One region of the Enterobacter cloacae complex sp. ECNIH7 genome, then DNA from elsewhere that is predicted to be linked to it. Evidence: predicted binding sites of a transcription regulator. Region 1 holds the regulator's gene; each other region holds the start of a gene.
The links. Region 1 encodes PhoB, which activates phosphate uptake and scavenging genes when phosphate is short. Its sites were predicted from a motif close to CTGTCATAAAACTGNCNNAT; they were not measured.

Region 1 (10,198 bases):
TTTCCAGCGCCAGCGGAACGACCGGTAAAGATCCGATGCTTTTACGCAGCAGGGCCAGCGTATCTTCTGCTTTCTTGGCGCTGGCGCAGTCCACCATGATCAGCCCGTTGACGGTGTCGATCCACATCATGGTCTGGCTGAAGCGGCTGAAGGCGCGCGGCAGCAGGGAGTGCAGCACTTCGTCTTTCAGCGAATCTTTTTCCGTCTTTTTCAGCTTGCGGCCCTGTTCGGCTTCCAGCTTGAAAATTTTCGCTTCGAGCGCCTGCTTAACCACCGGCGTCGGCAGGATTTTCTCTTCTTTACGGGCGCAGACGATGATTTGACCCGTGCTGCTGGCGTGGGTCAGTGCATCGCTTTGTGAACCCATTGGCGGAACCCAGCCGGTTTTCGCCATATCCTGGCTACCGCAAGGGGAAAAGGTATAAGCGGCTAACTGTTTTTCCATCTCTTCTGCACGCAGCGAAACGTCGCGGCTGAGACGGTAAACCATCAAATTTTTGAACCACAGCATGATAATTTCCACGGCCTTGTCGTTAAATCAGCGGGCATGATAACGAATTGTCGCATCGCTTGCATTGCTAATCGGGAAGCGTGCTTCTACTCTGTTGATAATCAAAATAATGAGGAGAGTCTTGTGCGTATTGGGATCGATTTGGGCGGCACCAAAACAGAAGTCATCGCGCTGAGCGAACAGGGGGAGCAGCTGTTCCGCCACCGTTTGCCGACACCGCGCGATGATTATCACCAGACTATCGAGACGATTGCCAGCCTGGTTGAGATGGCAGAGCAGGCGACAGGGCAAACCGGCAGCGTCGGGATGGGGATCCCGGGGTCGATCTCGCCGTATACCGGGGTGGTTAAAAATGCCAACTCCACCTGGCTCAACGGTCAGCCGTTTGACAAAGATTTGAGCCAACGTCTGAACCGGGAAGTGCGTCTGGCCAACGACGCCAACTGCCTGGCGGTCTCTGAGGCCATCGACGGCGCGGCGGCCGGTGCCCAGACCGTGTTTGCAGTGATCGTTGGTACCGGCTGCGGAGCGGGCGTGGCGTTCGGCGGGCGTGCCCATATCGGCGGCAACGGCACGGCAGGCGAGTGGGGACACAACCCGCTGCCGTGGATGGATGAAGACGAGCTTAAATATCGCGCTGAAGTGCCGTGCTACTGCGGAAAGCAGGGCTGTATTGAGACGTTTATCTCCGGCACCGGTTTTGCGACCGATTACCACCGCTTAAGCGGCCAGCCGTTAAAGGGCAACGAAATCATGCGTCTGGTCGAAGAACAGGATCCGGTCGCCGAGCTGGCCCTTAGCCGCTACGAAATGCGGCTGGCGAAATCCCTGGCGCACGTGGTGAATATTCTCGATCCGGACGTGATTGTGCTCGGCGGCGGCATGAGCAACGTTGACCGGCTGTACGCCACGGTTCCGAACCTTGTCAAACAGTGGGTCTTCGGCGGCGAGTGTGAAACCCCGATCCGCAAAGCTGTCCACGGTGACTCCAGCGGCGTGCGCGGCGCGGCGTGGCTGTGGCCGGAATAAAAGCAAATAATGTTTATTCCCTCTCCCTGTGGGAGAGGGCCAGGGTGAGGCAAGGTAAAAGCAAAACAGCAACGAAAGTTGCTGTTTTTGATGTTTGTACCCTCTCCCCGTGGGAGAGGGCCAGGGTGAGGGCACCAGACCGCACCGATCCCCATTTATTCCACCGCAAACACCTTATCCAGCCTGCTGTACCCCAGCCCGTTGATCTTCTTCACCTTGATCTGCACCGGAATGCGCTCTTTCATCGCCTCAACGTGGCTGATCACGCCGATGGTTTTCCCGGTGGCGTTCAGCGCGTCGAGCGCATCCAGCGCGGTATCGAGCGTTTCACTGTCGAGCGTGCCGAACCCTTCATCCAGGAAAAGGGAATCGATCCGCGTTTTATGACTCACCAGATCGGAAAGGGCCAGCGCCAGCGCCAGGCTGACCAGGAAGCTCTCACCGCCGGAGAGCGTGCGGGTATCGCGAACCGCATCCGCCTGCCAGGTATCGACCACTTCCAGCTCCAGCGCGTCGCTGGCCTTGCGCTGCAGCAGATAACGCCCGTGCAGACGGTTAAGCTGCTGGTTAGCAAGCCAGACGAGATTATCCAGCGTCAGCCCCTGTGCGAATTTACGGAACTTGTCGCCGGTGCTGGAGCCGATCAGCGCGTTCAGATAACCCCAGTCGTCCGCCTCGCGCGCGGCCTCTTCAATTTGCTGCATCAACGCCAGCTGGTGCTGACGGTTATCGCTGTCCTGCTTAAGCTGCTGGCGAATCTCGCCCTGATGCGTCGTGTTCTCGCGAAGCCGTTGCGCCAGCTGCAGCAGCTGGGTTTGCAGCGTGGGGGCATCGGCGTTGAGCCCTTCCGGCCGCAGCGCCAGATGAGAATGCAGCTGCTGGTTAGCCTGGCCGGAAAGGGCCGCGGCCTGCTGTATCTGGCTTTCCAGCGACTGCTTCAGCTGTTCGAGGCGACGAATAGCGTCGTCATCCAGCAGGGCGGCAAGGAACGCGTCCCGATCGGCAAAGCAGCTCGCTGAGAGCGCCGCGGTGAACTGTGCCTGCGACTGAAGCAGGCGCTCTTGCTCCAGCTTTTCCTGCTGCTGCTGTGCGGTGAGCTGGCTTTGTAGCGACACGCATTCGTCATGCACGTCGCGCCAGCCGTCCGGAATGGCCGGTTCGGCTTCTTCGCCGTTCGTTTCCGGAAGCGTGTCGAGCAGCGGCTTCAGCACGTTTATGCGTTCCAGAAGCGCGCCGTGCTGCGTTTGTTTCTCCTGCCACTGCGCGAATTCCGCTTCGCGGGCGTGCAGCCAGGCGGCTTCATTCCCGTCTTCAGGTACGTTAAGCGATAGCGAAAGCAGGGTGTTTTCCAGCGCCTGGAGTGCGGCCGTCAGCTGCTGCTGATGCTGTCGCTCCTGCACTTCCTGCTCGTTTAACTGGTTTTGCAGGGTCAGACGCTGGCTGAGCTGATAGAGCTGGCGCTCGTACTGTTCCTGCTCGTTCATCCATGGCGAGATATCTTCCTGAATATTCAACGCGATGTTCAGGGAAGTGCAGGCTTCCATCCACTCTTTAGTGAGTGCTTGCTCTTCCTGAGAGAGCATCTGCGCTTCGTCTGTCTCGCGCTGGATCTGCTGCGTCAGGGCATTTACCTGCCCCAGCACCAGCAGCCCTTCCTCTTTAAGCGCGGCGACCTCTTTTTCCAGGTCATCACGGCGGCGCTGGTTATCCGTCAGCTCAAGAGACTGGTATTGCGCAACGGCGGGGTGCTCGCTGGAACCGCACAGCGGACAGGGTTTGCCTGCCTCAAGCCGGGAACGATAGCTTTCCAGATCTTTAATCGTCGCTTCACGTTCGCACAGGGCTTTAAGGTCCAGATAGTGCTGGTGTTTCTCTTTGTACTGCTGGCGGCGCAGCGTCAGCGTTTCATTGAGTTTGTTTTGTTCGGCCTGGGCCTTCAGCACGCTTTCACCGCTCTGGCGCAGGCGCTTTTGCAGCGGCTGATAGCGGGCATGCAGCGACGTCAGCCGCTGACGCAGCGTGCGTGACCGGGACTGCTGCTCCATGGCCGCGCTGACCTCATCCGCCGTCAGCGTCAGCGCATTTTCCGGCATCGCAGCCAGCCTGTTGCGTAATTCGCTCATCCGCGCAGCAAGCGAGTCTAACTGCGTTTTGTCGCGGTTAAGCTGCGAGAGCTGGGCGCGCCAGCCGGCAATCTCCTGCCCCAGCAGGCGATAGCGCTCGTGCTCCGCCAGCCACTGCGCCAGCGCCGTAAGTTCGGTCTGAAGCTGCTCATGATTCCGCTGGGCGGTATGACGGATCCGCGCGCGCAGTGCGGTTTTGGCTTGTAAGCGAGTATTTACTTCAATAATTCGCTGCTGGGTTTGCCTCAGGCGCGCGGTTTGCTCCTGCTGGTGCTCCCAAAGCGGTCGAAGCTGGGCGGCGGGCAGAGCAAGCTGGAGCTTTGCCAGTTCTGGCGCAGCGTTCGTCAGCGCCTGTTGCGCCTGCTGCTGCATCGCGGTGACGCGCTGTTGCTCAAGCACGAGCTCATCATGGCGCGTAAGCCACTGAAAATCTTTCTGTTGGCTTTGCTGCTGAACCAGCAGGGTTTTCTCTTCGTCAGTAAGCGCCTGCAAACTTTGCTGCAACTGCTGCTGTTGCTCTTCGCTCAACAGCACGACGCCCGCCGCCTGCGCCTCGCACTTTTCAAGCACGCTGCGGGCGGCTTTGTGTTTCTCAAACACCATGGCGGAAATCTGGCCATAGATCTCGGTGCCGGTCAGCTCCTCCAGCAGCTCGGCGCGATCGCTCGGCTTGGCATTAAGGAAGGCGGCAAACTGCCCCTGTGAGAGCAGCATGGAGCGGGTGAAGCGGCCATAGTCCAGCCCGGTGAGCGCGGCGGTTTGCTCCAGTTTATCCGTCACTTTGTCGGCCAGGATTTTGCCATCTTCGCAGCGCGCCAGCTCCACGCGCGGCGCCTGCAGGTTTCCGTCCGGCTGGTTGCGCGCGCGGTTCTGGCTCCAGAATGCGCGATAGGCGGTGCCTTTTACCTCGAACTCCACTTCCGCCAGGCACTCGGCGGTGTCGCGCGTCATCAGGTCGTTTTGCGCCTGAGAAACCTTCTGCAGGCGTGGCGTTTCGTGATAAAGCGCCAGACAGATGGCGTCAAGCAGGGTGGTTTTACCTGCCCCGGTTGCGCCGGTGATGGCAAACAGACCGTTGCTGGCAAACGGCTCCGTAGTAAAGTCAATTTTCCACTCGCCCTTGAGGGAGTTGAGATTTTTCAGACGCAGGCTCAAAATTTTCATGCGTTTTCTTCCTCATCATTGAGCGCATGCAGGGTATGGCTGAACAGTTCGCTGAGTCTTGCGCGCTTCGCGTCGTCAATTTCCTCCTGCGAGAGCCTGCGTTCAAACACCTCTTCAACCCGCAGTTCACTGAGCGTTTCGCGTTGAGCGCTTAACAGAATTTTCTCGCGCTGCTCGCGGCTGCGGCGTACCAGTAAGACTTCGACGGGTAAATCTTCCGTCAGCGCCTGAATTTTTCGCTGCATATCGTGCAGGTAGTCGTCGGTGGTGATTTCGATATCCAGCCAGACGGGCGGGTTAAGCGCTGTTCCGCGCCACTGCTCAAGCTGGGCGGTAATGGCGTCAAGATCGCCCTTCAGCACCGACAGCGGCTGGGTGACGGGCACCTCCAGCGTCTCGACGGCGTGAAGTTTTCCTTCGGAGAAGCTCACCAGATGGACGGATTTGGCCTTTCCCGTTTCGTCAAAGCTGAGCGAAATTGGCGAGCCGCAGTAGCGGATGTGCTCGCTGCCGCCGACGATCTGAGCCCGGTGTATGTGCCCGAGCGCAATGTAGTCGGCTGGAGGGAAGTTCTGCGCCGGAAAGGCATCCAGCGTGCCGATATAGATGTCACGTACCGCGTCACTTTTACTGGCCCCGACGGTGGTGAGATGCCCGGTCGCAATCACCGGAATCGGCTGGTCGCCGCGCAGGGCGCAGGCATCGGCGTGCTGCTGGTAATAATAGTCGGTTATGGCCTGTAATAGATGCTGCTGCTTTTCCGCACCCGACAGCCCCGCCTGGCTTTGCACGATGTCGCGCGGACGTAAAAAGGGAATAGGGCACAGCACCGCCCCCGGAGTGCCGTCGCGTTTTTTCAGGATCTGCGGGGCGTGCCCGGCGCTGGCGACGACGGTGGTATTGAGAAATGCCAGGATGTCGCGGGATTCATTGAGCGTCGCGACGGAATCATGGTTGCCGGCGACAATCACCAGATGACAGCCGGTTTGCTGCAAATTCACCACGAAGCGGTTGTACAGTTCACGCGCATAACTGGGGGGTGAGCCGGTATCAAAGATGTCACCCGCCACAATAATCGCGTCCACCTCGTGTGTCCGGGCCGTTTCCAGCAGCCAGTTCAGGAAGGCTTCATGTTCAGCCGCACGGCTTTTGCTGTAAAAATTTTGACCCAGATGCCAGTCCGAGGTGTGAAGTATGCGCATAGCTGATCCGTGGCAAAAAAGAGAAAGCAGGATTATAAACGTTCAGAGACGGGAAAATAACCGCTGTAATAAAACAACGGTTTGCCCCTTATCGTGGTACTGTTTTTCATAAATCTGTCATAAATCTGACGCATAATGGCGCCGAATTACAAACTTGTAACTTAAATAAGATAAGACAGGGCAAAGTATGGCGAGACGTATTCTGGTCGTAGAAGATGAAGCTCCAATTCGTGAAATGGTGTGCTTCGTGCTCGAGCAAAACGGCTTCCAGCCGGTTGAAGCGGAAGATTATGACAGCGCAGTGAACCAGCTGAATGAACCCTGGCCCGATCTGATTCTGCTGGACTGGATGTTGCCCGGCGGCTCCGGACTGCAGTTTATCAAACACCTGAAGCGTGAAGCGCTGACCCGCGACATCCCGGTTGTGATGCTCACGGCGCGCGGAGAAGAAGAGGATCGCGTGCGCGGTCTGGAGACCGGCGCGGACGATTACATTACAAAACCGTTCTCCCCAAAAGAGCTGGTTGCCCGCATTAAAGCCGTGATGCGCCGTATTTCGCCGATGGCGGTGGAAGAGGTGATCGAAATGCAGGGGCTGAGCCTTGATCCCACCTCACACCGCGTAATGACCGGTGAAAATCCCCTCGACATGGGGCCTACCGAATTTAAACTCCTGCACTTCTTTATGACCCACCCGGAACGCGTTTACAGCCGCGAGCAGTTGCTGAATAACGTCTGGGGAACTAACGTGTATGTCGAAGACCGGACGGTTGACGTACATATTCGCCGCCTGCGAAAAGCACTGGAACTGAGCGGCCACGATCGCATGGTGCAGACGGTCCGCGGCACGGGTTATCGTTTTTCTACCCGTTTCTGAACAATGACAGGAGTGTGACGCGTGCTGGAACGTCTGTCATGGAAAAGGCTCGTCTTTGAACTGATCTTATGCTGTATTCCGGCCTTCCTTCTGGGGGCCTTTCTTGGACACCTGCCGTGGTTTCTGCTGGCGTCGGTCACCGGGCTGCTGATCTGGCATTTCTGGAACCTGCTGCGCCTCTCCTGGTGGCTGTGGGTTGATCGAAGCATGACGCCGCCGCCGGGAAGCGGCAGCTGGGAGCCGCTGCTGTACGGTCTGCATCAGATGCAGATGCGTAATAAAAAGCGTCGCCGCGAGCTGGGAAGCCTGATTAAGCGTTTTCGCAGCGGTGCAGAGTCGCTGCCGGATGCCGTTATTCTGACGACCGAAGAAGGGACAATCTTCTGGTGTAACGGCCTTGCGCAACAGCTGCTGGGCCTGCGCTGGCCCGACGACAATGGCCAGAATATCCTCAACCTTCTGCGTTATCCCGAGTTCACGCTGTATCTGAAAAAGCGTGATTTTACCCGCCCGCACAATCTGAAGCTCAATAATGGTCGCCATCTGGAAATCCGCGTGATGCCCTACAGCGATAAGCAGTGGCTGATGGTGGCGCGCGATGTCACCCAGATGCACCAGCTGGAAGGGGCGCGTCGCAACTTCTTCGCCAACGTCAGTCACGAACTGCGTACCCCGCTGACCGTGCTTCAGGGCTACCTGGAGATGATGCAGGAGCAAACGCTTGAAGGCGCGCCGCGTGAAAAAGCGCTGCACACCATGCGCGAGCAAACGCACCGGATGGAAGGGCTGGTGAAGCAGCTGCTGACGCTCTCGAAGATTGAAGCGGCGCCGTCGCTCGCGCTAAATGACACCATTGATGTGCCGATGATGCTGCGGGTCGTTGAGCGTGAAGCGCAGACGTTAAGCCATAAAAAGCATCACCTGACCTTTGAGGTCGACAATACGCTGAAGGTGCTGGGCAGCGAAGATGAACTGCGGAGCGCCATTTCCAACCTTGTGTATAACGCGGTAAATCATACGCCGGAGGGGACGAATATCGTGGTGCGCTGGCATCATGCCCCAACGGGGGCTGAGTTTAGCGTGGAAGACAACGGGCCGGGAATTGCGCCTGAGCATATTCCGCGCCTGACCGAGCGCTTTTACCGTGTGGATAAAGCGCGATCCCGGCAGACTGGCGGAAGCGGTCTGGGGCTGGCAATTGTGAAACACGCGGTGAATCACCATGAAAGCCGTCTCGATATTCAGAGTACGCTGGGTAAAGGAACCCGCTTCAGTTTCGTTATTCCGGAACGATTAATTGCCAAAAAGATCGCCTGACGGCAGGCGTGTCATTTTACCTTTCCACGGGTCAGCGTCTGCTGGCCCGTTTGCTTTGCAGTCAAGCGAAACGCGGATGAATTTTATACGGCTGACTGTTTTTTGTTCGCATGATTAGCCATGGGTTTTTCTTATAAATAGCGTATTATTCTGAGGTGTATTTCCATGCTGGCATATTGTTCTGGTTTTACGATCCCGCCTTGCCTTTAAACGTTATAAGCGTTTAAATTGCGCCCCAGATACTGTCAGACCGACTGTATTTGCGTGGTAAATCGAAAAACTATTCTTCTCCACGCCAGGACGGGAGCATTTCCCGCTGAAATTGAGCAAATTTTCGGCTGTATCGTCCCGTCAGGGATATCGAAAATCTCAATGTTTTCAACACCACATCCACAGGCAGTAAGGTTTTATGACCCATCACTTAAAATCGCGTGACATCATCGCGCTGGGCTTTATGACATTTGCGCTGTTCGTTGGCGCAGGCAACATCATTTTCCCTCCAATGGTTGGCTTACAGGCGGGTGAACACGTCTGGACCGCCGCGTTTGGTTTCCTGATTACTGCCGTGGGTCTGCCGGTTCTGACCGTCGTTGCGCTGGCGAAAGTCGGCGGCGGTGTGGATAGCCTCAGCACCCCGATTGGCAAAGTGGCGGGCGTTCTGCTGGCAACCGTCTGCTATCTCGCCGTTGGCCCGCTGTTTGCGACCCCGCGTACGGCAACCGTTTCCTTCGAAGTGGGTATTGCTCCCCTGACCGGTGACGGCGCGATGCCGCTGTTTATCTACAGCCTGATCTACTTCGCGATCGTGATTCTGGTTTCCCTCTATCCGGGAAAACTGCTGGATACCGTGGGTAACTTCCTGGCTCCGCTGAAAATTGTGGCGCTGATTGTTCTGGCGGTAGCGGCCATCGTCTGGCCAGCGGGCCCGATTAGCGACGCGATGGACGCCTATAAAAACGCCGCGTTCTCTAACGGCTTTGTGAACGGCTACCTGACGATGGATACGCTGGGCGCCATGGTGTTTGGTATCGTTATTGTTAACGCCGCGCGTTCCCGCGGTGTGACCGAAGCGCGTCTGCTGACCCGCTATACCATCTGGGCTGGCCTGATGGCCGGCGTGGGGCTGACGCTGCTCTATCTGGCGCTGTTCCGTCTGGGCTCCGACAGCGCCATGCTGGTTGAGCAGAACGCCAACGGTGCGGCTATCCTGCACGCCTACGTTCAGCACACCTTTGGCGGTGCGGGCAGTATGCTGCTGGCAGCGCTGATTTTCCTGGCGTGTCTGGTGACGGCGGTTGGCCTGACCTGCGCCTGCGCAGAGTTCTTTGCACAGTATCTGCCGCTCTCTTACCGCACCCTGGTGTTTATCCTCGGCATCTTCTCTATGGCGGTGTCCAACCTCGGTCTGAGCCACCTGATTCAGGTCTCGATTCCGGTGCTGACGGCGATTTATCCGCCGTGTATCGTGCTGGTCGTGCTGAGCTTTACTCGCCCGTGGTGGAACAACTCTTCACGAATTATTGCGCCAGCCATGTTTATCAGCCTGATTTTTGGTATCCTTGACGGGATTAAAGCATCAGCTTTCGCGCACATACTGCCGGCATGGACACAGCGTCTGCCGCTGTCCGAGCAGGGGCTGGCCTGGCTGATGCCTACCGTTGTTGCACTGGTTCTGGCGATTATCTGGGACCGTGCTGCAGGGCGTCAGGTCGCATCGAACGCTCATTAATCAACGGCAACAAATTGTTTAACCACGGGGCTTAAGGCCCCGTGGTTTTTTGTTTTTTTCGTGTTGAATGGCAAGATTTAAATGGAAAGCACTAACAAACTTAAACGTGGATTGAGCACGCGCCACATCCGCTTTATGGCGCTGGGCTCTGCTATCGGCACCGGTCTTTTTTATGGCTCGGCAGATGCCATCAAAATGGCCGGTCCCAGCGTTCTGCTGGCGTACATTATCGGCGGCGTGGCGGCG
Region 2 (10,198 bases), 2.3 Mb from region 1:
ATCTACGTCCAGCAGATGCGGATACTCATCGCGCAGGGTGAAGGTACAGGTGGACGAGGTCGCCAGCACCGGTATGCCTTTATCAACAATCGCTTCGCGCAGTGATGTGACATTGCTCTGAGCCTGCCTGCGCGCTTTATCGGTAAACCCGTTGGCGATCAGCGGTACGCCGCAGCACTTCTCCTTGCTAAGCAGCTGTACGCCGGTTCCCATGGCGTTCAGCACCTTCAGCAGATCTTTACCCAACTGCGGGTGGTTGTAGTTCACATAGCAGCCGTGGAAAAAGGCCACCTGCTCGGCGTACTGCGCCTGCTCCGCCGCCACGGATTTATACCAGCGGCGGAAGGTGCCGTGAGAATATTTCGGCAGGCTGCGGTGATGGTCTATTTTCAGCGTGGCATCCAGCAGCTGGCGCACCGGTTTGAGGGCGGTCGCGGCATTCACCAGCGGGGCAAACGGCGTAGAGACGCTGCCCATCAGATCGGTGTGGCTCAGAATAGCGTCACGCAGCGTCGGCTTTTGCGTGCTGTAGCGCGCCCGGGCGCGCTGGATGATATCGCCGATTTTCACATCCGACGGGCAGGCGACTTCGCAGCGTTTGCAGTTGATGCAGTATTTCAGCGCCTCGTCGTACAGCTTGCCGTCCTTCAGACGCAGACGCTCGCCGTCCGGTCCGGCCTGCTTTGGCCCGGGATAGCGTGGGTTCACGCCGCTCACCGGGCAGACGGTGGTACACAGCGTGCATTTAATGCAGCTTTCAAAACGGGTGTCGTTCATTGTTCAGCCTCCGTGCGCTGGCTAATCTGCTCTGCCACATACAGCGCCGTGACGGCGCAGACTCCGCCACCGCATCCCTGGGCAATGGGATCGTACCCGCCCAGCAGCGAGCCGATGGCAAAGAGATTACTGACGGGCTTACCGGAAAGTTGCGGATGCAGCTGGCTATCGACAATCACGCCGAACTGCTGCCAGGGCTGCGGCGAGAAGAAATCGCTCTGATACCAGTCCGCGCGGGAGGCTCGCTGACGAACATCCAGCCCCATGATGGCTTCCCGGATGCCCTCCCGGCTGCTCAGCAGCCCGTTGCTGAAGAAACTGCCGCTTGCCAGCACCGTATAGCGGGCACGAAGCGGAATATCGTCGTGGTTGCGCGTCCAGATTTCGCTCACCGCGCCGTCGGTCAGGGTGATTTTTTTCACCTCATCACCCGCCATCCACACGCCGCCCTGCGCGACAAACTGGCGCTGGAGCTGGGTATGCAGGCGAATGCCGGGTACGGAAGGGGGCAGGGTTGGCAGCAGGCCGAGCGTGCAGGGCAGACGATCCGAGAGCCAGCGCCAGAGCCGGTTGTCGCGTAAACCGAAGCAGGCGGGCATCAGCAGGGCATCACAGCTATCGCTGAGCGGTCTGAGCGCGTCATACAGCAGCGGCCATTTGTCCTCGTTATCCAGAAAACGGGCGATATTCACCGCGCGAAACTCGCTCGGGTTGTCGCGCAGGACATCAAGCTCAGGCAGCTCTATCTCTGCCGTTTCGGCATTGACGCCCTGGCGACAGAGCGACGCGGCCGCGAGATGGGGCTGAAAATCCAGAAAGCCGCTAATGCCCACGACCCGGACGCGTGCGGCATTGAAGGGAGCAACGGGCACTTCTTCCGGGCTGAGCCAGGCAGAGCGCAGGGTGCCGAGCGGCGTGACGCGCTGGTGATTGAGCCGGGCGCTTCCCCTCAGACGCGCGCCGCAGTCCGCCAGCAGCGCTTCGGTCTCCAGCGCAAAGCGGTCAATATGCTGGGCGCCAATCAGGTGATACGGGTGCTCCGGCGGCAGCTTGTCGCGGTACGCTTCGTCCACCAGATCCAGAGAGCCCGACGAGAAGTGCAGGGCGCTCTGGCCCCGGGTGATAATGGCGCAGCGAAGACCCTGCTTCGAGAGCTTGATGCCGCAGAGCAGGCCTGCCAGCCCGCCGCCGACGATTACGGTATCAAATTTCATCGCGTTGCTCCTTCTCAAGACCGCAAAGCCCCTGGTAGACCCAGCGGGTAAATTCGCTTTCGCGCAGGGCATCGCCCCAGGCGACAGGCTGAATGCCTTTCCAGCGCTCGTTTAAAAACGCGCTGAGCTGATCGAGCGACTGGGTGGCGGTGGTGGTATGAAAACGCTGCAGCAGCCCGGCGGCACGACAGGCGCACAGCTCGCCCTGACAGGTACCCATTCCCACGCGGGTGCGGCGACGAAGATCGAGCAGGCTTGTGACCGTCAGGTTCTCCACCGCGTACTGCACCTCACCGGCGGTGACGGCTTCGCACTCGCACACCAGGCTGCGGCTCAGGCGTCCTTCACCGAGCCACTGCGGCGTTCTGTCGCCGTGGCGGTAAATCGCGGACCCGCGCAGCGGCGCGGGCAGGGAGATAATTTTTTGCAGCGTTTTTTCGGTGGACTGCCGCGAGCCGGGCAGGGGTTGTTCTGCCGTCACGCATGTTTCGGTATTCCCCAGCTTGCGGCAGACGGCATCGGTCGCCCACTCGGCCATCAGGCGGTAGGTCATCAGCTTGCCGCCGGTGATGGTGATAAACCCGTCCATGCCGTCGCGCTCGGCGTGATCGAGCAGCACGATTCCCCGGCTGACGTTACGTCCGCTCGGGTCGTTGTCGCTGGCAACCAGCGGACGCACGCCCGCGTAGGCGCGCAGAATACGCGTCTGCGCCATCACCGGGGCCAGTTTTTCCCCTTCCCGCAGCAGGATATCCACCTCTTCAGCGGTGACGCGGTTGTAATCAATCTCGCTGTAATTCACGTGGGTTGAGGTGGTACCGATTAACGAAATGGTGTCGCCCGGCACCAGGATATCGGCATCGGACGGCTTGCGGCAGCGGTTAATCACGTGATTATTAATGCGGTGGTCGAGGATCAGCAGCGAGCCTTTTGCCGGGAACATGCGCACCGACAGGTCCGCGTATTCCGCGATGCGCTGCCCCCAGATCCCCGCCGCGTTGACCACCACGGCGGCATACAGCTCGCTGTGTTCGTTGTACTGCGTATCAAGGATCCGCACGCCGCAGATGCGGTGACCTTCGCGGATAAGGCCGGTCACTTCGTGTCCGGTCAGAATGTTCGCGCCATGCTCGCGGGCGTCCAGCATATTGGCGGCCGTCAGGCGGAAGGGGTCAACGGTGCCGTCAGGCACTTTCACCGCGCCGATAAGCGCCGGGTTAACCGACGGTTCCAGCCGCCGCGCCAGCACCGGGTCCATGGCCTCAGCCTGAATGCCCGCCGCAGTGCAGGCGGTAATAAAGGTGTCCTGAAAGGCGAGATCATCTTCGGGAAGAGTAATAAAGAGGCCGTTGGTTGGCTCAATGCAGTGGCGGGCGATACGCTTGAGGATCTGGTTTTCAGCAATACATTCGCGTGCGGACTCACCGTCGGTAACCGCATACCGCGCTCCGCTGTGCAGCAGGCCGTGGTTACGCCCGGTTGCGCCCGTGGCGATATCGTGGCGCTCCAGCAGCGTAACGCTTAAGCCGCGAAGGGCGCAGTCGCGTGCGATCCCGGCGCCGGTTGCGCCACCGCCAATGATTATCACATCGCTGTAGCGAGGATCGTGAATGGTCATTGTTTACCCTCTATGTTCGTTTTTTTATCATTTAGCCATATCAATAGTGTGGTTTGTTTGATTTCGAACATAAACGCGCGAAATTCGAAAATGGAACGTGATTTCATGCGCTTTTTTGCGCATTCTGTCATATTTCTGTAACAATCTGTGCGTTGATTCACAGTAACAATCACCGTGATTTCTTAACATCCCCGCCTCTGGAATTCAGGTGCGAGCCACCTGCCCATTCAATTCAAGGCCACGGAGGCTGTTATGCTCAGTATCTTCAAACCTGCGCCGCACAGGGCGCGTCTGCCAGAGGCAGAAATTGATCCGCTATACCGCCGTCTGCGCTGGCAAATTTTCCTGGGAATTTTCTTCGGGTACGCGGCGTACTACCTTGTACGTAAAAACTTCGCGCTCGCCATGCCGTATCTGGTGGAGCAGGGCTTCTCCCGCGGCGATCTGGGGTTCGCGCTGTCGGGGATCTCAATCGCCTACGGTTTTTCCAAATTCATCATGGGTTCCGTGTCGGATCGCTCGAATCCGCGCGTGTTCCTGCCCGCCGGCCTGATCCTGGCGGCCGCGGTCATGCTGTTCATGGGCTTTGTGCCGTGGGCGACGTCCAGTATTGCGATTATGTTCGTGCTGCTGTTCCTCTGCGGCTGGTTCCAGGGGATGGGGTGGCCGCCGTGCGGACGTACCATGGTGCACTGGTGGTCGCAGAAGGAACGCGGCGGCATCGTGTCGGTGTGGAACTGCGCGCATAACGTGGGCGGCGGTATTCCGCCGCTGCTGTTCCTGCTGGGGATGGCCTGGTTCAACGACTGGCACGCGGCGCTCTATATGCCTGCCTTTGGCGCCATTCTGGTGGCGATTATTGCCTTCGCCCTGATGCGCGATACGCCGCAGTCCTGCGGCCTGCCGCCGATTGAAGAGTACAAAAACGATTATCCGGATGATTACAGCAAGGAGCACGAAGAAGAGCTGACCGCCAAACAGATCTTCATGAAGTACGTGCTGCCGAACAAGCTGCTGTGGTATATCGCGGTGGCAAACGTGTTCGTTTACCTGCTGCGCTACGGCATCCTCGACTGGTCGCCAACCTACCTGAAAGAGGTGAAGCACTTCGCGCTGGATAAATCGTCTTGGGCCTATTTCCTGTATGAATATGCCGGGATCCCGGGCACGCTGCTTTGCGGCTGGATGTCGGACAAGGTGTTTAAAGGCAACCGCGGGGCGACGGGAGTGTTCTTTATGACCCTGGTCACCATCGCGACCGTCGTTTACTGGCTCAACCCGCCGGGTAACCCATCAGTAGACATGGCCTGCATGATTGTTATCGGCTTCCTGATTTACGGTCCGGTGATGCTGATCGGCCTGCACGCGCTGGAGCTGGCGCCGAAAAAAGCGGCGGGCACGGCGGCAGGCTTTACCGGTCTGTTCGGCTACCTGGGCGGTTCGGTCGCGGCGAGCGCTATCGTGGGCTACACCGTTGACTTCTTCGGCTGGGACGGCGGCTTTATGGTGATGATCGGCGGCAGCGTGCTGGCGGTACTGCTGCTCATGGTGGTCATGATCGGTGAGAAACGTCACCACGCGGAAGTGCTGGCGCGTCGTCAATAAGGAGCATTGCGATGAAATTATCTTACGTAACAACCGGCCTGCTGCTGGCGGGCCTGATGACAGGCTCCGCGCTGGCGGCGGATAAAATCGTTATCGCCCACCGCGGCGCCAGCGGCTATCTGCCGGAGCATACGCTCCCGGCGAAAGCGATGGCCTATGCCCAGGGCGCGGATTATCTGGAGCAGGATCTGGTGATGACCAAGGACGACCAGCTGGTCGTACTGCATGACCACTACCTGGACCGCGTGACGGACGTGGCGGAGCGTTTCCCGGACCGCGCGCGAAAAGATGGCCGCTACTATGCCATTGATTTCACCCTGGCGGAGATCCGTTCCCTGAAGTTTACCGAAGGCTTCGAGATCGAAAACGGCAAGAAGGTGCAGGTCTATCCGGGACGTTTCCCGATGGGCAAATCTGACTTCCGGATCCATACCTTCCAGGAAGAGATTGAGTTTGTTCAGGGGCTGAACCACTCAACCGGTAAAAATATCGGCATCTACCCGGAGATCAAAGCGCCGTGGTTCCACCATCAGGAAGGCAAAGACATTGCCGCGAAGACGCTGGAGGTAATGAAACAGTACGGCTACACCAGCAAGAAGGACAAAGTCTACCTGCAGTGTTTTGACGCCGCCGAGCTGAAGCGCATCAAAACCGAGCTGGAGCCGAAGATGGGGATGAACCTCAATCTGGTGCAGCTGATTGCCTATACCGACTGGAATGAAACCCAGGAGAAGCAGCCGGACGGCAAGTGGGTGAACTATAACTACGACTGGATGTTTAAGCCGGGCGCGATGAAGCAGATTGCGCAGTACGCCGACGGCATCGGGCCGGATTACCACATGCTGGTGGCGGAAGGCTCAGCGCCGGGCCACGTGAAGCTGACGGCGATGGTGAAAGAGGCGCACGCCAGCAGGATGCAGGTACATCCGTATACCGTGCGTGCAGACCAGCTGCCGCCGTATGCCACGGACGTGAATCAGCTTTATGAGGTGTTGTATAACCAGGCGGGCGTGGACGGACTGTTTACGGATTTCCCGGATAAAGCGGTCGAATTCATTCACCGGAAGTAGGTTTGGCAGGTCGGGTAAGGCGAAGCCGCCACCCGACAATCTGGCTCTGCGGCCTGATGCCCTCACCCTAACCCTCTCCCACCGGGAGAGGGGATAAGGACAACATCACATCTCGATCTCTATATCGCCTTTTGCCCGGCAGCAGCAGGGCAAAATTTCCCCTTCGTTGATAAAGGCCAGCGGCTCGGTCAGCCAGTCCACCTGGCCGGCGACCAGGCGGCATCGGCAGGAGCCACAGTAGCCGGAACGACACTGGTACTCTACTTCTACCTGATGCGCCTCAAGCGCCACCAGCAGAGAAGGGTGCTCCTCCCGACACAGCACCTCAGTGCCGGAAAGACTTAACGTGACGCGTGACATCAGAGCTGGAAGTTGCTCAGGTCGTCGGTGTTGACTTCAGAATCAATCTGACCGACCAGATAAGAGCTGACTTCCACTTCCTGCGGCGCAACCTGCACGTTATCGGACACCAGCCAGGTGTTGATCCACGGAATCGGGTTAGAGCGCGTCTGGAACGGCAGATCGAGACCGACGGCCTGCATGCGGATGTTGGTGATGTACTCAACGTACTGGCACAGGATGTCTTTGTTCAGGCCGATCATGGAGCCGTCGCGGAACAGGTAGTCTGCCCACTCTTTCTCCTGCTGAGCCGCCAGCACGAACAGGTCGTAGCACTCCTGCTTGCACTCTTCGGCGATTTCCGCCATCTCCGGATCGTCCGTACCGCTGCGCAGCAGGTTCAGCATGTGCTGGGTACCGGTCAGGTGCAGGGCTTCATCGCGGGCGATCAGACGGATGATTTTGGCGTTGCCTTCCATCAGCTTGCGCTCGGCAAAGGCGAAGGAGCAGGCGAAGCTCACGTAGAAGCGGATCGCTTCCAGCGCGTTGACGCTCATCAGGCACAGGTACAGCTGTTTTTTCAGCGCGCGCAGGTTCACGGTGATGGTTTTACCGTTCACGTTGTGCGTACCTTCGCCCAGCAGATGCCAGTAGCTGGTCATCTCGATCAGCTCGTCGTAGTAATGGGCAATGCCTTCCGCGCGCTTCTGGATCTGCTCGTTGGTGACGATATCGTCAAACACCACCGCCGGATCGTTCACGATGTTGCGGATGATGTGGGTGTAAGAGCGGGAGTGGATAGTCTCGGAGAACGCCCAGGTTTCCACCCAGGTTTCCAGCTCCGGAATGGAGATCAGCGGCAGCAGCGCCACGTTCGGGCTACGACCCTGAATGGAGTCCAGCAGCGTCTGGTACTTCAGGTTGCTGATGAAGATATGTTTTTCGTGATCCGGCAGCGACTGGTAATCAATACGGTCGCGGGAGACGTCCACTTCTTCCGGGCGCCAGAAGAAGGAGAGTTGCTTTTCAATCAGCTTTTCGAAGATGTCATATTTTTGCTGATCGTAGCGTGCCACGTTGACCGGCTGGCCGAAGAACATCGGCTCTTTGAGCTGGTCGTTTTTCGTCTGTGAAAAGGTGGTATATGCCATGAGTGTGTCCTGTCTTACGAAATAAAGGCGGGGATATCCCCGCCCTTCATTAGATCTTACATGCGCCGCTTTCGCAGCCATCGTCCTGAATTGACGGTACCATGTCGTCCTGCGCGTCTTCCGCACCGTCACGGGTGTTGTGATAGTACAGGGTTTTCACGCCAAATTTGTAGGCGGTGAGCAGGTCTTTCAGCAATTGCTGCATCGGTACCTTGCCGGACGGGAAGCGCGTCGGGTCATAGTTGGTATTGGCAGAGATCGACTGGTCGATAAACTTCTGCATGATACCCACCAGCTGCAGGTAGCCGTCGTTGTTTGGCATTTCCCACAGCAGCTCGTAGTTGTTGCCCAGCGTTTCGTAGTCCGGTACCACCTGACGCAGCACGCCGTCTTTCGACGCTTTGATGCTGACGTGGCCGCGCGGCGGTTCAATACCGTTGGTGGCGTTAGAGATCTGCGAAGAGGTCTCGGACGGCATCAGGGCAGAGAGCGTAGAGTTACGCAAGCCGTGGGTCTTGATGGACTCGCGCAGGCCTTCCCAGTCGAGATGCAGCGGCTCGCTGACGATCGCATCCAGGTCTTTCTTGTAGGTGTCTATTGGCAGAATGCCTTTCGCGTAGGTGGTTTCGTTGAACCACGGGCACGCGCCTTGCTCTTTCGCCAGCTCGTTAGAGGCTTTCATCAGGTAGTACTGAATCGCTTCGAACGTCTGGTGCGTCAGATTATTAGCGCTGCCGTCGGAGTAACGCTTGCCGTTTTTCGCCAGCCAGTAGGCGAAGTTGATCACGCCGATACCCAGGGTACGGCGGCCCATCGCACCGCGTTTAGCGGCCGGGATTGGGTAATCCTGGTAGTCCAGCAGGGCGTCGAGCGCGCGAACCGCCAGCACGGCCAGCTCTTCCAGCTCGTCCAGGCTCTTAATCGCGCCCAGGTTGAACGCGGACAGCGTACACAGCGCGATTTCGCCGTTTTCGTCGTTCACGTCTTCCAGCGGTTTGGTCGGCAGGGCGATCTCCAGGCACAGGTTAGACTGGCGCACTGGCGCAACTACTGGATCAAACGGGCTGTGGGTGTTGCAGTGGTCCACGTTCTGGATGTAGATACGGCCGGTAGAGGCACGTTCCTGCATCATCAGAGAGAACAGGTCTACCGCCTTCACGCGCTGCTTGCGGATGCTGTCGTCTTTTTCGTATTTGGTGTACAGACGTTCGAACTCGTCCTGATCGGCAAAGAACGCGTCGTACAGGCCCGGAACGTCGGACGGGCTGAACAGCGTAATGTCTTCGCCTTTCAGCAGACGGGTGTACATCAGCTTGTTGATCTGCACGCCGTAGTCCATGTGACGCACGCGGTTGCCTTCCACGCCGCGGTTGTTTTTCAGGACCAGCAGGCTTTCCACTTCCAGGTGCCACATCGGGTAGAACAGGGTCGCAGCACCGCCGCGCACGCCGCCCTGAGAGCAGGATTTTACGGCCGTCTGGAAGTGTTTATAGAACGGGATACAGCCGGTGTGGAACGCTTCACCGCCGCGAATCGGGCTGCCCAGCGCACGGATGCGACCGGCGTTGATGCCGATACCGGCACGCTGGGAGACGTATTTCACGATGGCGCTGGAGGTGGCGTTGATGGAATCCAGGCTGTCCCCACACTCGATCAGTACGCAGGAGCTGAACTGACGGGTTGGAGTACGCACGCCAGACATGATTGGCGTCGGCAGAGAAATCTTGAACGTGGATACCGCATCGTAGAAACGCTTCACGTATTCCAGACGGGTGTCACGCGGGTAGTTAGAGAACAGGCAGGCGGCCACCAGAATATAGAGGAACTGGGCGCTTTCGTAGATCTCACCGGTTACACGGTTCTGAACCAGGTATTTGCCTTCGAGCTGCTTCACCGCCGCGTAGGAGAAGTTCATGTCGCGCCAGTGATCGATAAACCCGTTCATCTGCTCGAACTCTTCTTCCGTATAGTCTTCCAGCAGATGCGTGTCGTATTTGCCCAGCTCAACCATTTTCACCACGTGATCGTAAAGCTTCGGCGGCTCAAACTGACCGTAGGCTTTTTTACGCAGGTGGAAAATCGCCAGACGTGCAGCGAGGTACTGATAATCCGGTGCTTCGCGGGAGATGAGGTCTGCCGCTGCTTTAATGATCGTTTCGTGGATATCAGACGTTTTGATGCCGTCGTAGAACTGAATGTGAGAACGCAGTTCAACCTGGGAGATAGATACGTTGTTCAGTCCTTCTGCTGCCCAGTCGAGAACTCGATGGATTTTGTCCAGATTGATACGCTCGGTAGTACCGTCGCGCTTTGTCACCAGCAGACTCTGATTCATGTGGGTTTTACCTGTCCGTGAAATAAAAAATATCCCCCGTTTATCCACAGATCCGTCTTGTGACTAACTCTGTGGATAAATACTACATG
Region 3 (10,198 bases), 480 kb from region 1:
GAGCGAAGAACGAGAAGGCGTTGGCGAAATAAAAGCAAAACGGCAACCTTGTTGCCGTTTTTGGTGTTTGTTCCCTCTCCCGTGGGAGAGGGTCAGGGTGAGGGCACCAGACCGCACCGCCACCCGGCAAAACAACCTTAACGACGGTTGCCTAAAATCCGCAGCAGCATCAGGAACAGGTTGATGAAGTCCAGATACAGCGTCAGCGCGCCCAGGATTGAGTATTTGCGCAGGTTTGAACTGTCGCGTACGTCGATCTGCTCGCCGATGTTTTTCAGCTTCTGGGTGTCATACGCCGTCAACCCAACGAAGATCACCACCCCGATGTAGGTCACGGCCCACATCAGCGCGTCGCTCTTCAGCCACAGGTTCACCAGTGACGCCAGCACAATCCCAATCAGCCCCATAAACAGCATGCTGCCGAAGCCGCTCAGATCGCGCTTCGTGGTGTAACCATAGAGACTCATCGCACCGAACATTCCGCCCGCAACCACGAAGGTGCTGGCGATGGAGGAGTAGGTGTAAACGATGAAGATACTGGAAAGCGTCAGCCCCGTTAGCGCCGAATAGAGCATAAACAGCGTGGTCGCCATTCCGGCACTCAGCTTTTGCACCAGACCAGAAAGCACAAACACCAGCGCCAGCTGCGCGATAATCAGCCCAAAGAAGGTGATTTTGCTGGAGAAGATAAACATCATCAGTTCAGGCGTGTTCGCCGCATACCACGCGATAAACGCGGTAAGCAGCAGGCCAACCGTCATCCAGCCGTACACCTGAGCCATATACGTCTGCAGGCCGCTACGGGTCTGCTGTACTATTGAATCGGAACGCGGAAATCGGTCCATGATTCACTCCTGATTAAGATTAAGTAGACACACACGTTAAGATTAACACATCCACGTAAACCGACTACCAACGGCTGGCGGCTTGTTTATCGCTGTCGCGAGATTCTACCCAGCGGTCACCTTCCGGTGTGGCTTCGCGCTTCCAGAACGGCGCTTTGGTTTTGAGGTAATCCATAATGAACTCCCCTGCCGCAAACGCGCTGCTGCGGTGCGCGCTGGTCACCCCGACGAAGACAATCTCCTCGCCAGGCCACATCTCGCCGATGCGGTGAATAACCGTGACGCGCCCGAGCGGCCACCGGCCCCGTGCCTCGTCAACAATCTCCGTCAGCGATTTCTCGGTCATCCCCGGATAGTGCTCCAGCGTCAGTGCCTTCACGCTGTCACCGAGATTGTGGTTGCGCACCTTGCCGGTGAAGGTGACGACCGCGCCGTCTTCATCGCGTTCCGCCAGCCAGCTGTATTCGGTCCCCACGTTAAAACGCTCGGGACTCACCAGAATTCGGGTTTCAGCCATCTTAGCCCCCCGTAACCGGCGGGAAGAAGGCCACTTCATCCCCTGCGTTCAGCGGATGGGTGAATTCCACCAGCGTCTGGTTAACGGCGGCCAGCAGCTTGCCTTCGTCGAGCGCCAGCGCCCAGCGGTCGCTTTGCGCCGCCAGATGCGCGCGCAGGGCCGCGACGTTTTCGAAGGACGCGTCCAGCGTCAGGCTATCGGTATTCACCAGCTCGCGCACCTGCGCAAAAAAGAGCACCTTAATCATGGCTATCCACCTTAAAATCACCGGATTTGCCGCCGCTTTTTGCCAGCAGGCGAACCGGGCCAATCACCATATCTTTCTGCACCGCTTTGCACATGTCGTAGATGGTCAGCGCGGCAACTGAGGCCGCCGTCAGCGCCTCCATCTCCACGCCGGTTTTGCCGGTTAAGCGGCAAAGTGACTCAATGCGCACGCGATTATGCTCCGGCTGTGCCTGCAGGTTCACTTCCACATTGCTCAGCATCAGCGGATGGCACAGCGGAATTAAGTCCCAGGTGCGCTTGGCGGCCTGAATCCCCGCGATGCGCGCGGTGGCAAAGACGTCGCCCTTATGGTGGCTGCCGTCGATAATCATCGCCAGCGTTTCCGGCAGCATAGTGACAAACGCTTCCGCGCGCGCCTCGCGCACCGTTTCGGCTTTGGCGGAGACGTCCACCATATGCGCTTCGCCAGCGGCGTTAATGTGGGTCAGTTGTGACATAGCTTATTTCTTTAAATGGGGATGGAAATTACACGGACGGGTACGGGCGTCCAGCTGCGGGGCGATGATGTTTTCCCACGCGGTGCGGCAGGCTTTGGTCGAGCCCGGCATAGCGAAAATCAGGGTTTTGTTCGCCACCCCGGCAACGGCGCGCGACTGGAGCGTGGAGGTACCAATCTCTTCAAAGGAGAGCATGCGGAACACTTCGCCGAAGCCTTCTACCTCGCGGTCGAAAAGCGGGATCAGCGCTTCGGGGGCCTGATCGCCTGCGGTAAAACCGGTGCCGCCGGTGATCAGCACCACCTGCACCTCATCGCTGGCAATCCACTGCGAAACCTGAGCACGAATGGCGTAGCGGTTCTCCTTCACGATCGCTTTATCGACGATGTGATGCCCCGCGTCATGGGCCGCCTCGCGCAACCAGTGGCCAGAGGTATCATCCTCTTCGCCCCGGCGGTCGGAAACGGTAAGGATAGCAATGCGTGTCGGGATAAATTCTGCGCTTACCTGACTCATATTCTGATTCCTTCTTAAGCCTGATTACCCGCCGATATAAGACAGGTTCTGAGTAATACCGGTATTGCCCTGATGCAGGAAGTGGGTCTGTTTTTTATGCGTCAGCGCGTCAGAAATGCGTGCTTCAAGCGCGCCCTGCTGCGCATCATCTTCCAGCAGATCGCGAAGGTCCACGCCGCCGTCGCCGAACAGGCAAAGATGGAGCTTGCCAACGGAGGAGACGCGCAGGCGGTTGCAGCTGGCGCAGAAGTCTTTCTCATAGGGCATGATAAGCCCGATCTCACCTTCGTAATCCGGGTGGCAGAAGACCTGCGCCGGGCCGTCGCTGCGCTGGCGGATCTGGTGGATCCAGCCGCGTTTCAGCAGCTCGTCGCGCAGCACCATGCCGGAGATGTGATGGCGACGGAACAGCTCGCTGCCCTCGCCGGTTTCCATCAGCTCGATAAAACGCAGCTGAATGGGGCGGGATTGGATCCACGCCAGGAAGGTATCGAGCTGATGATGGTTCACATCACGCATCAGCACCGTGTTGACTTTGACCTTCTCGAACCCGGCCGCAAATGCCGCGTCGATGCCGTCCATGACCTGCTGAAATTTATCCTGGCCGGTAATGGCGTGGAACTGACGGGCGTCCAGGCTATCGACGCTGACGTTGATCGCCGTCAGCCCCGCATCGCGCCAGTTCGCCACGTCGCGCGCCATGCGGTAACCGTTGGTGGTCACCGCAATCTGGCGGATACGTTCGTTTTCATGCACGGCGGCAATGATGTCGGGGAAATCGCGGCGCAGAGAGGGTTCGCCGCCGGTCAGACGCACTTTTTCGGTGCCGAGCTCAGAGAAGGCGCGCGTGACGCGGCGCACTTCATCCACGGAGAGAAAGCCGTTATTGGTGACGCTGCCCGGTTTGTAGCCATCGGGCAGGCAGTAGGTGCAACGGAAGTTGCACACATCGGTAATCGACAGACGTAAGTAATAAAACTTACGCGCGAAAGCATCAGTAAGTTGTGAAGCCATGTACACCTTTCCAGATCGGGAGGCACAGTCATTTCTTTCTGTACCCTGGTGGCAAATTCGCCACGGCCAGAGCGCCATATCTTTCGACACAGGCACAAGGGCTAGAGTGTATGTTTTCAATTTTGAAAACGTGGTTAGGGCGATAGTAGCGCGTAAATTCTCACGGCGCCATTATCGCCTTTCGCTATATAGTTACGTATATAGCGAATCAATCCTGCATTTTCGCTACAGAATACCTAAAAACCGCATTTTCACATTGATATACGTCATTTTGCATCGGGTGAGGCATCGTCTTTTAGGGGTAGTTAGGTTACTGTTACGCGATCGAACGTGATAAGGAATACGTATGCGCAATCGCACTTTTGCGGATCTTGACCGAGTGGTCGCTCTTGGCGGAGGACACGGCTTAGGCCGGGTTATGTCCTCTTTGTCGTCACTCGGCTCAAGGCTGACAGGGATAGTGACCACCACCGACAACGGCGGCTCAACCGGGCGCATTCGACGTGCCGAAGGCGGCATTGCCTGGGGAGATATGCGCAACTGCCTGAACCAGTTAATTACCGAGCCGAGCGTCGCATCGGCGATGTTTGAGTACCGTTTTGGCGGTAATGGCGAACTTTCCGGGCATAACCTTGGAAATCTGATGTTAAAGGCATTGGATCACCTGAGCGTAAGGCCTCTGGAAGCCATTAATTTAATCCGTAATCTGCTGAAAGTTGACGCATTCCTGATCCCCATGTCAGAACAACCGGTAGACTTGATGGCCATCGACGCCGAAGGGCATGAAGTTTATGGCGAAGTGAATATTGACCAGCTCATCCTGCCGCCCACGGAGTTAATGACCTATCCGAGCGTACCCGCCACGCGAGAAGCGGTGGAGGCCATCGGAGAAGCGGATCTTATCCTGATCGGTCCGGGCAGTTTTTATACCAGCCTGATGCCCATTCTGCTGGTGAAAGAGCTGGCGCAGGCGCTGCGCCGCACCCCTGCCCCGATGGTTTACATCGGTAACCTGGGACGTGAACTGAGCCCGGCGGCAGCGAGCCTGTCGCTGGCAGATAAGCTTGAATTAATGGAGCAGTACGTCGGTAAAAAAATTATCGACGGCGTCGTGGTCGGGCCGAAGGTGGATGTGTCGGGTATTGGCGACCGCGTGGTGGTGCAGGAGCCACTGGAAGCGAGTGATATTAAATATCGCCATGACCGTCACCTGCTGCGCGAGGCGCTGGAGAAGGCGATTCAGGCGCTGGGTTAGGTTCGTTTTGTGCGGCCTGATGCCCTCATAATAATGCCCGCACGGACGCCCCCCTACCTTGAGGGAGAGGGCTGAGGTGAAGGGGAACATACGACTCTGGTGGTCATTCCGTTCACTTTATGTTCCTTGCTACTCTGTAACGATATGGCCTGTGAACGTGCCAGGGTGGCTCAATCGCCACCACCCTGGCGACCCGGGCTCCCGGCGGTAAATCGCCGCTTCGCGGTGCCCTCGTCTTATTCCTTTCGGCTTATCGGGTACGGGCGGAGGTAACGTCCCTGTAAAGCCCGCCCTCTCGGCGCCTCCCTGCGCCTCGCCCCGGCCTGCAGGAAACACCTCAGCGATTTACAGCCGGACCAGAGCATCGCTGATAGCCTTCAATCGCTCTGAAACAACGTTATTGCTTCTGTTCAAAAATTACTGGGGATCCCTCTCCCACGGGGAGAGGGAGAAAACAACGCTTTACTCACGATGCCGCGATGAAAAGATCCCGCAGCTGATGAAGCTGGTCGCGGATTTGCGCCGCCTCTTCGAACTCCAGATTCTGCGCGTGCTGCATCATCTGCCCTTCCAGCTCGTGGATTTTCTGCTGCAGCGCTTTCGGCGTCAGCACGACGGTATCCTCTTCCACCACTGAACGCGCCTTGCCGCGACCTTTCGCTTTGGTTTTAGCAATGTTCTGACCCAGCGCCAGAATATCCACCACCTTCTTGTTCAGCCCCTGCGGGGTAATGCCGTGCTCTTCGTTGTAGCGCTGCTGTTTCTCGCGGCGGCGCTCCGTTTCGCCAATCGCTTTCGCCATCGACGGGGTGATTTTGTCACCGTACAGAATCGCTTTCCCGTTGACGTTACGCGCGGCGCGGCCGATGGTCTGGATCAGCGAACGCTCGGAACGCAGGAAACCCTCTTTGTCCGCATCCAGAATCGCCACCAGCGAGACTTCAGGCATGTCCAGACCTTCTCGCAGCAGGTTGATCCCCACCAGCACGTCAAACTCGCCCAGACGCAGATCGCGGATAATCTCCATGCGCTCCACGGTGTCGATATCCGAATGCAGATAGCGCACCTTCTCGCCGTGCTCTTCGAGATACTCGGTGAGGTCTTCCGCCATACGCTTGGTGAGCGTGGTCACCAGCACGCGCTCGTTGATGGCGGAACGGGCGCGGATCTCTGAGAGCAGATCGTCCACCTGCGTAGCCACTGGACGAACTTCAATAATCGGGTCGAGCAACCCGGTCGGACGCACAACCTGATCGACAACGTCTTCACCGGATTTCTCCAGCTCGTAGTTGCCCGGCGTGGCCGAGACGTAAATGGTTTGCGGCGCTAATGCCTCAAATTCTTCAAACTTCATCGGACGGTTATCCAGCGCTGACGGCAGGCGGAACCCGTACTCTACCAGCGTCTCTTTACGCGCCCGATCACCGCGGTACATCCCGCCGATCTGCGGGATCGTGACGTGGGATTCGTCGATCACCAGCAAACCGTCTGCCGGAAGGTAGTCAAACAGCGTCGGCGGCGGCTCGCCCGGCCCGCGCCCGGAGAGGAAGCGCGAGTAGTTTTCAATGCCGGAGCAATAGCCCAGCTCGTTCATCATCTCAAGGTCAAACTGGGTACGCTGGCTCAGGCGCTGCTCTTCGAGCAGCTTATTGTTCGCCAGCAGCACCTTACGGCGCTCGGCCAGCTCCACTTTGATCTCTTCCATCGCCTGCACGATACGCTCGCGCGGCGTCACGTAGTGCGTTTTCGGGTAGATGGTAAAGCGCTGGATCACCGACTCAACGTGCCCGGTCAGCGGGTCGAAGAGCGACAGGCGTTCAACCTCTTCGTCAAACAGCTCGACGCGCAGCGCCATATCGTCCGATTCCGCCGGGAAGATGTCGATCACCTCACCGCGTACGCGGAAAGTGCCGCGCTGGAACGCCTGATCGTTACGGGCATACTGCAGCTCCGCCAGACGGCGAACGATGGCGCGCTGGTCGATAATCATCCCCTGCGTCAGGTGCAGCATCATCTTGAGATAGAGATCCGGATCGCCCAGACCGTAGATCGCGGAAACCGACGCGACGACGACCACATCGCGACGCTCCAGAAGCGCCTTCGTGGCCGACAGACGCATCTGCTCGATGTGTTCGTTCACCGAGGCATCCTTCTCGATGAAGGTGTCAGAGCTCGGTACGTAGGCTTCAGGCTGGTAGTAATCGTAGTAGGAGACGAAATACTCCACCGCGTTTTCCGGGAAGAACTCTTTCATCTCGCCGTAAAGCTGCGCGGCCAGGGTTTTGTTGGGTGCCAGCACCATCGTTGGGCGCTGGAGATCCGCAATCACGTTGGCGATGGTGAACGTTTTACCCGAGCCGGTTACCCCCAGCAGCGTCTGGTGCGCCAGCCCGTCTTCCAGCCCCTCTTCCAGACGACGGATCGCCTCAGGCTGATCGCCAGATGGACGGAAAGCAGAATTCAATTTGAACGGTTTACTCATGGGCGACAACCTGATGACGTTATAAGCGGCAGGTGAGTAATTTTACTCGTTGTTGCCAGGAATGCCAGTAAAAAACACTGGATGAAAAACCAGTAGCATGTCAGGATATTTAGCATAGCGCCTGAATGATTAGCGCGATAGCGGCCAAAATTTGGACTGTGACAATATAAAACACCAGTCAGGTCAGGTTATCCCCAGAACTTTTTCTTTTTTAACATTTGTCAAGCCAGGTAATGATAGTTTTGTGGCAACGGGTGACACTTTCATGACGGGAATTGCTTTTATCTAAGCAATTAAATAATAAACGATATTTTCTAAAGCCGCGTTTCGCGCCAATTTGGGCGTAAGCCGCGTCTTCTCTCGCTTATCGCGTGTTTTCTAACTCTAATGCACATGGTTATCCACAGGAATAGTGGATAACTGCTTCCAGCCCATGCAGACTGGCGCTCGGCAAATTCCCGGTTTTTCCCACGAGACGGCAGTAAAAAAATTTTATAGCTATTTTTTGATGATTAACAGTTGCGTCATTCATAACCAACCGATGGGATCTTGCTCACATTTTCATCATTTCGGGTTCTGCACCACAACTCACCACCACCAGCACCGTCGATGTGCAATTCCCTTTTTTCTCAGCCCCTCTCTGGTGACTTATTCCTAAAAAAGCCGTTTTTTTGAACACTTTTCGGTTTCTGGCAGGGGTTTTGCAGATTCAAACGCGAGCCTCACCTACACACATTTTTAAGGAGAAAAAGATGTTGAGTCTGCGTGCTGTGAATCAGTTTTACGGAAGCCAACATACGCTATGGAACGTGAATTTGGATTTTCCGCAAGGGATGTGTACAGGCGTCGTTGGCCTGCCGGGGATGGGGAAAACCACCCTCATGAATTGCATAGCCGGGAGAGTGCCCGTTGAAAGCGGCAGCATCATCTGGCACGAGGCGGGCGCGCCGCCGCGCGACTTGCTTAACCTGCCGCCAGAACAGCGCTCAGGACCGGGGATAGGCTATGTCCCGCAGGACAGGCGGATCTTCTCCCAGTTAACGATTGAGGAGAATCTGCATATCGCCATGCGGGCGATGGGGAAACCCAACCCGGAGGCGAAAAATGACGTTTACGACCTGTTTCCGGCGCTCTACGCATTGCGTCAGGCCCGCGCCAACACGCTCTCTCCGGACGACCAGTACCAGCTGGCGCTGGCTAATGCGCTGGTGAACCGTCCGCACCTGCTGATCCTCGATGAGCCCCTGCACGGCGCAGGACACAGCTTCGCCCAGAAGCTGGGGCAGCTGCTGGTGCGCTTAAACCGGGAGTTTGGTATGACGGTGCTATTAGCGGAGCAGCAGCTGTCGTTTATCCGCCGGGTTGCGGACCGCTTCTGCATGCTCTATCGCGGGCGTAACGTGGCGCAGGGCCACGTTAACGAGCTGGATGACGAGCTTATCGCGCACTGGATGTCGCGGGAAGCAAGACGCTGAGATCGAGATAACGCCCGGTGTCGGCATTTTCCACGCCGTCAGCAAGCCAGGGAATTTCCCCGAGGCACGGGGCGGGAAGTACGCGCCTGAGCGTCGCCAGATATTCCTGGTGTCGTTTCCCCGGCGCAACCACGTCGTTGGCTATCCAGCCCGCCAGACGCAGCCCGGCCTGCTGGACGGCCTGCGCGGTCAACATGGCGTGATTGATGCAGCCCAGCCTGACGCCGACGACCAGAATGACGGGAAGCTGCTCGGCCTGCACCCAGTCAGCAAACGTCTGCGTGTCCGAAAGCGGCGTAAACCAGCCGCCTGCGCCTTCCACCAGCACCCAGTCGGCCTGGCTTTCCAGCGTCCGTAACCCGGCTGACAGCACGGTGAAATCAATCGGACGACCTTCGTCAGCGCTGATGATGTGCGGCGAGGTCGGCTCGGCAAAGGTGTACGGATTCACCGCTGAATAGGCAAGCTCACGCGTGCTGTTACGCTGGAGCGCCAGCGCGTCGGTATTGCGTAACCCTTCCGCCGTCATCTCGCTGCCGGAAGCAACCGGCTTATATCCGGCGGTGTTTTTCCCAAGCTTTCGCGCCGCCTGCAGCAGCGCCGAGCTGGCCACCGTTTTTCCCACTTCCGTATCCGTTCCGGTGACAAAATAACGTTCACTCACGTTCGATAATCCCATGAAAAAGTTGATAAGAGAGCGGGAAATGTCCCCGCTGCTGCGGCCAGGCCAGCTCCAGACGCTGCAGCTGTCCCCGGGTCAACGGTTTTTTCTCGCGTCCGGTATGCAGGTGCGTGGCGCCGATGCCCTTCAGCGAACGCATGGCACTGAACGCATCGCTAAAATTAAGCGTGATGGTCTGCACCACGCTGCGGTAGCGCCAGCCTGCCAGCGCCTGCGTCACCTGCTCATGCGATAAAAAACGGTTAGCGTGCGGCTGCTCATCCACCGCTTTCCACGCCTGATTTAGCTCCGGCAGAGAGCTTTCCAGCAGGGTGGTAAAGGCCACCTTCCCGCCCGGTCGCGCGACGCGATAAAGCTCGCGCAAGGCCTGCGGCAGGCTGCTGCACCACTGGACCGCCAGATGACTCCAGACCAGATCGAACTGCGCATCCGCCAGCGGGATCGCCTCGATATCCGCCAGCAGATAGCGATCCGCTGCCTGTCGCTGACGCGCCTCGTCGAGCATCTGCTCTGAGAGGTCGATAGCCGTGACCAGGCTTCCCGCCCCGCGCCAGTAGCGGCTGTTGCCGCCGGGACCACAGCCGGCGTCCAGCACCTGCGGAAAACGGTTCTCGCCAAGCGCGGCCAGAAGCCCCTGCGCGCTCTGACGCTGCAGCTCATCGTGCTGCGAATAGCTCTGCGCGGCCC

Region 2: glpT (glycerol-3-phosphate transporter) is a predicted target of PhoB. The motif match lies at 3,734-3,753, and genes of this name have one in related genera.
Region 3: uvrB (excinuclease ABC subunit UvrB) is a predicted target of PhoB. The motif match lies at 7,586-7,605, and genes of this name have one in related genera.

What each region holds. Positions count from the first base shown of each region.
Region 1 covers NZ_CP017990.1:1,091,950-1,102,147, forward strand. The annotation lists gene rdgC (recombination-associated protein RdgC) at 1-511, opposite strand, end outside; gene mak (fructokinase) at 635-1,540, shown strand; gene sbcC (exonuclease subunit SbcC) at 1,696-4,827, opposite strand; gene sbcD (exonuclease subunit SbcD) at 4,824-6,029, opposite strand; gene phoB (phosphate response regulator transcription factor PhoB) at 6,217-6,906, shown strand; gene phoR (phosphate regulon sensor histidine kinase PhoR) at 6,928-8,223, shown strand; gene brnQ (branched-chain amino acid transporter carrier protein BrnQ) at 8,633-9,952, shown strand; gene proY (proline-specific permease ProY) at 10,034-10,198, shown strand, end outside.
Region 2 covers NZ_CP017990.1:3,431,166-3,441,363, reverse strand. The annotation lists gene glpC (anaerobic glycerol-3-phosphate dehydrogenase subunit GlpC) at 1-777, opposite strand, end outside; gene glpB (glycerol-3-phosphate dehydrogenase subunit GlpB) at 774-1,991, opposite strand; gene glpA (anaerobic glycerol-3-phosphate dehydrogenase subunit A) at 1,981-3,609, opposite strand; gene glpT (glycerol-3-phosphate transporter) at 3,862-5,214, shown strand; gene glpQ (glycerophosphodiester phosphodiesterase) at 5,226-6,284, shown strand; gene yfaE (class I ribonucleotide reductase maintenance protein YfaE) at 6,390-6,644, opposite strand; gene nrdB (class Ia ribonucleoside-diphosphate reductase subunit beta) at 6,644-7,774, opposite strand; gene nrdA (class 1a ribonucleoside-diphosphate reductase subunit alpha) at 7,824-10,109, opposite strand.
Region 3 covers NZ_CP017990.1:1,572,755-1,582,952, reverse strand. The annotation lists gene WM95_RS07795 (lysylphosphatidylglycerol synthase domain-containing protein) at 1-32, shown strand, start outside; gene WM95_RS07790 (Bax inhibitor-1/YccA family protein) at 138-845, opposite strand; gene moaE (molybdopterin synthase catalytic subunit MoaE) at 910-1,362, opposite strand; gene moaD (molybdopterin synthase sulfur carrier subunit) at 1,364-1,609, opposite strand; gene moaC (cyclic pyranopterin monophosphate synthase MoaC) at 1,602-2,087, opposite strand; gene moaB (molybdenum cofactor biosynthesis protein B) at 2,091-2,603, opposite strand; gene moaA (GTP 3',8-cyclase MoaA) at 2,628-3,617, opposite strand; molybdenum cofactor riboswitch at 3,605-3,738, opposite strand; gene yvcK (uridine diphosphate-N-acetylglucosamine-binding protein YvcK) at 3,964-4,872, shown strand; gene uvrB (excinuclease ABC subunit UvrB) at 5,339-7,354, opposite strand; gene WM95_RS07745 (ABC transporter ATP-binding protein) at 8,107-8,829, shown strand; gene bioD (dethiobiotin synthase) at 8,792-9,493, opposite strand; gene bioC (malonyl-ACP O-methyltransferase BioC) at 9,486-10,198, opposite strand, start outside.